2 regions of the Bacillus sp. NS1 genome follow, and region 1 is predicted to be linked to the other one. Evidence: a T-box and tRNA genes for the amino acid it is inferred to sense, from the RefSeq annotation. Region 1 holds a T-box; the other holds one or more tRNA genes.
The links. A T-box is a leader RNA that pairs with one kind of tRNA and senses whether it is charged. The one in region 1 lies ahead of thrS (threonine--tRNA ligase), so its partner is inferred to be a tRNA-Thr.

Region 1 (2,456 bases):
CGACAGAATACTCGAAGCTAAATGTACGATATACCTCATCAATCAATCCAATCGCTTCTTTGATCTCACTCTCAATCTGATCCTCCCGAACAAAGATATGGGCGTCATCCTGGCAGAACGTCCGGACGCGAAGCATTCCGTTTAGAGCGCCGCTGTATTCATGGCGATGCACCTGGCCAAATTCCGCCATGCGAATCGGCAGATCCCGATACGAATATAGGCTGTTTTTAAAGATGAGCATATGTCCGGGACAATTCATCGGCTTCATTGCGAAACTTGTATCATCCACTTCTGAAAAATACATATTGTCGCGATAATGGTCCCAGTGTCCTGACTGCTCCCATAACCGCTGATTCATCATAAACGGCGTACGCACCTCATCGTAGCCGGCCTTTGTTTGCAGCTCACGCGAGAAGCGTTCCAGTTCATTGCGGACAATCTGCCCTTTCGGCAAGTAAAACGGCATCCCCGGCGCTTCTTCAGAAAACATAAACAGCCCTAGTTGTTTGCCCAGCTTGCGGTGGTCTCGTTTTGCCGCTTCTTCCAGCATATGCAGATGCGCATCGAGATCTTTTTTCTTGTGAAACGCAACCCCGTACACCCGCTGCAGAACTTCATTTTCGCTGTCTCCGCGCCAATAAGCGCCCGATAATCTTGTCAGTTTGAACGCCTTGATCATTCCTGTAGAAGGAAGATGCGGCCCGCGGCACAGATCAATGAATTCTCCCTGCTGATACAGCGAGATATCCTCTCCGCGCGGAATATCCTTCAAAATCTCCAGCTTAAACGGCTCACCTTTTTTGGCAAACAGCTCTTCAGCCTCTTCGTAGGAAACCTCAATTCGTTTAATTTCCAAGTTTTCATTTATAATGTTTTTCATTTCTTTTTCGATGGTTTCTAAGTCTCCTGATGTCAAGCTTTGCTCAAGCTTCATGTCATAGTAGAAGCCGTCTTCAATCACTGGACCTATCCCCAATGACACTTCGCCGTGCAGACGTTTCACCGCTTGAGCCAGTACGTGCGCTGATGTGTGGCGAAGCACCTGCAAGCCTTCTTGGGAATCAAGTGTGATAATCGAAAGCTCAGCATCCTCCTCCAGCTTGAAACTGAGATCGACGAGCTTGCCGTTAACCTGACCCGCTGCCGCCTTCTTTTGCAGACTGGAACTGATAGAACCAGCTGCTTCTTTGATTGTGATGCCTTTCGGATATTCCTTGATCTGTCCGTCCGGAAGCTGAATGTGTACATGTTTACTCATTTTTAAACACTCCTTCATAATTGTTTATATAAAAAAACACACCCGTCCCGCTGTAAGGGACGAGTGTGTGATTAACCCGTGGTTCCACCCAAATTTCCGACAAACGCTATGTTGTCGGCTTGGTGCTGTAACGCAGCATAGACGGCATTGGATACTTTAATTCCCCAATGCTGCTCCAAGGCGGTAAATGATCATCCTAAGCTGGGAAGCTCTCACCTTTCCTTCCCTCTCTGAAAACCGTAATGATTATTCATGTCCTTTTCATTGCATGTATTTAGTTATAAAAAAACACACCCATCCCTCTAAAAGGGACGAATGTGTTTATTATCCGTGGTTCCACCCAAATTCCCGATCAACACATATAGTAAGTGTATCGGCTTTAAGGTGCTGTAACGCAGCATGACGGTATCAGATACTTGATTTCCCCGATACGGCTCAAAGGCGGTAAGCTGCTTTCCCTGCGTTAGGAAGATCTCAGCTGTCCTTCCCTCTCTGGAAACCGTAAAAAGCATCTCATGTCCTTATCAGCGCCTGTATACATTACTGATCGTTTGGTATTTCATATATTTTACAATACATTTCCTGATACAGCAATCTGTTTTGTTAAAAAAAGCAAAAGAAACGGTTCATTTCTTTTGCTTGGTATGGTTAACAAATCTGCTTCAGTTCCTCTATGTATTGAAGCGCTTCGTCATATTCTTCATTTGTATACTTTTGCTTGCTTTTGATTGTAAAGACTTTTTCTTTCTTTTCCTCATCCTCAAGCCCGTCAAAGTAAAGGATCGTGGAAACCAGCTCTAAAAATCGTGATGAACGGTTGTTTACACTTTCGATATACCCTTTGATATCTGGCATATCTAAATCAGCATGGTCTAAAAATTCAGAGCCTGTCTCAGTCAGGGAATAACGGTATTGAAAGTAGCCGCCCTTTTTTTCCTTCACCTCATGCAGAAATCCAAGGTTGCACAGCTCTTCAATCTGGAGCGTCAGTTCCTCTGAATACGGTCCGTAAAAGTGAAAATCATATTTCTCATAGAAAGGAAACTGCATTTTCTTTGCGATATAAATCATTTTCTGCAGCTTCTTCCGCCCGATGATTTCTCCAGAATCCGAGAACACCTTCATCAGTTTTGCATGTTCTTTCAACAAATTCCCGACATCTCCTTTTTCCTTCTTTCCAATTTCTATGTCAGTCCCA
Region 2 (2,456 bases), on a different contig from region 1:
TATACCACATTTCGATTTGGCAAGTGAAATGTGCCAGCCCGTTCAGCCCATAAAAAAAGAGCAAAGCGGCTGACGCGCTTTACTCTTTCCCTTTCGGATTTAATGCATTGACTACACTTTTCCCCGCAGACTTCATCTTGTACCATGTCCAGTCGAATAATTGATTGATTTCTTCAATCTGACCGGTGACTTGTCCAGCAGAGGCCATATACTTTTCGCCGTTTACGACGGTTACATTCCCGTCTATTTTGCCTTTAATAATCAGCTTGCCGTTTTTGACAGTGACATCACCTTTGACCGTCTCACCTTCTGGCACGGTCACAGTGTGATTATGCACCACAAGATTCGGCTGCTTGGACACGCTGAAATTGTGGTCATTATGCCAGCTGTTAAAAAAACCTCCGCCCATCAAAATGATGAATACCGCAGCAGCTGCGATAACAGGATGGGTTCTGAACCACCTTTTCACAGAAGCTCTTTTCTTCTCCTTAGGCAATTTCGCCATGACATTAGCGGTAAAATCCGCGGGGGCTTCGACATGCGATGTGCTCCGGACGAGCGCTATAGATTTTTCCATCTCATAAAAATGCTTTCTGCATTTCTCGCATGTCTCCAGATGTTCATTTAATACGTGTTCATCTTTTGGAAGGATATCTCCATCAAGATGCATATGCATAAGCTGCACAATTTGTTCAGGACAGCTCATTTCATCACCCCACTTAAAGATCCCTTAATTGTTTTCTAAGAGCCTCTCTGCCCCTGTGAATCCGAGTTTTCACAGTCCCCACAGGAATGTTCAGAATCTCCCCGATTTCAATTAATGAGAGTTCATCAATATACTTTAATACGATAACTGTTCTGTATTTGTCAGGAAGCTTTAAAATTTTCTGCTGAATCGTGTTTGAGAGCTCCAGTGACACAACTGCATCCTCTGGCAATACCCCATCTGCGGCGATTTGGGAATACATGGTCAAGCCTTCCGTACCAGCCACCTCTGCATCGAGGTAATAATCCGGCTTCTTTTTGCGAATGCGGTCAATAGTTAAGTTGGTCGCGATTCGATAAAGCCAAGTTGAAAATTTCCGGTTAATATCAAAACTGTCGATATTAACGTACGCTCTGATGAAAGCCTCCTGTGCTATATCCTCTGCCTCATGCACATTACCAAGCATACGGTAGCAAAGCTGATAAATTTTATCCTTGTAAATATCTACGATGTCCGCAAATGCATCTTGGTCGCCTTTTTTGACTTGTTTAATTCTCTTTTTAATCATCATTTCCATATTTATCTAACCTCTGCCTTCACCGGTCTGTATGTATACGAGCTTCGTTTCAAAAGGTTTCAATTTTTTTATAAAATAAGTTTAACAAATTTTTGGCAGGGTGTAGATGGTAATTCGTGAATAAACTACCTTAACATATTTTTAAAATTATTATACAGACTGAACAGTTAGAAGTTGGAATTATTTTTCAAAAAGAAAAAAGACACCTTTTGGTCAAAGGTGTCTGTGACTGGGCTAGCTGGATTCGAACCAACGCATGACGGAGTCAAAGTCCGTTGCCTTACCGCTTGGCTATAGCCCAATAATGGTGGAGGGGGGCAGATTCGAACTGCCGAACCCTGAGGGAGCGGATTTACAGTCCGCCGCGTTTAGCCACTTCGCTACCCCTCCATATTCATATTAAGAAAAACAGTGCCGGCAAGAGGACTTGAACCCCCAACCTACTGATTACAAGTCAGTTGCTCTACCAATTGAGCTACACCGGCAAGATGGTGGAGGATGACGGGCTCGAACCGCCGACCCTCTGCTTGTAAGGCAGATGCTCTCCCAGCTGAGCTAATCCTCCAAATGGTGACCCGTACGGGATTCGAACCCGTGTTACCGCCGTGAAAGGGCGGTGTCTTAACCGCTTGACCAACGGGCCGTTTGTGTTCTCGTCGAGCTGACAAAAGTTATTATATACAGGTTACCCCCTGTTTGTAAAGAGGAAAATTAAATTTTTTATTTTCAAACTTTTTAACTCCTTTTTTAACTGAAAAAGCCTCCCAACATTAGTCATTTATTTTATGATAGAGACAAACGATGCAAGAGAGGAGAAACCAATATGATCCTAGTCAGTTCTTGCCTTGGAGGCATTGAATGCAGATACAACGGCTCTCACGCCGCATCAGAGAAAATCAGAAAACTTGTCGGTGAAAATAAAGCAGTTATGGCTTGCCCTGAGCTTCTTGGCGGCTTCTCAACTCCTCGTGAACCTGCAGAAATTATCGGAGGCACCGGCGAGGATGTTCTCAATGGAACCGCGAAAATCATGACAGCTTCAGGAGAAGATGTAACAGAATTATATATGGAAGGTGCCGCTAAGACATTAGCTTATGCAAAAGAAATCAATGCCTCTGCCATCATATTAAAAGAAAACAGTCCATCGTGCGGAAGCGGTTTTATCTATAACGG

Region 2: it encodes a tRNA-Thr, which carries the amino acid that the T-box ahead of thrS (threonine--tRNA ligase) is inferred to sense. The anticodon was not compared.

What each region holds. Positions count from the first base shown of each region.
Region 1 is NZ_JBZAZF010000001.1:382,778-385,233, reverse strand. It holds gene thrS (threonine--tRNA ligase) at 1-1,258, opposite strand, end outside; T-box leader at 1,311-1,532, opposite strand; T-box leader at 1,563-1,795, opposite strand; gene AC4CV5_RS01950 (YwgA family protein) at 1,907-2,407, opposite strand; gene AC4CV5_RS01945 (HD domain-containing protein) at 2,443-2,456, opposite strand, start outside.
Region 2 is NZ_JBZAZF010000006.1:21,737-24,192, reverse strand. It holds gene rsiW (anti-sigma-W factor RsiW) at 80-706, opposite strand; gene sigW (RNA polymerase sigma factor SigW) at 720-1,283, opposite strand; tRNA gene AC4CV5_RS18540 (tRNA-Gln) at 1,513-1,584, opposite strand; tRNA gene AC4CV5_RS18535 (tRNA-Tyr) at 1,589-1,673, opposite strand; tRNA gene AC4CV5_RS18530 (tRNA-Thr) at 1,696-1,768, opposite strand; tRNA gene AC4CV5_RS18525 (tRNA-Val) at 1,773-1,848, opposite strand; tRNA gene AC4CV5_RS18520 (tRNA-Glu) at 1,852-1,926, opposite strand; gene AC4CV5_RS18515 (2-thiouracil desulfurase family protein) at 2,107-2,456, shown strand, end outside.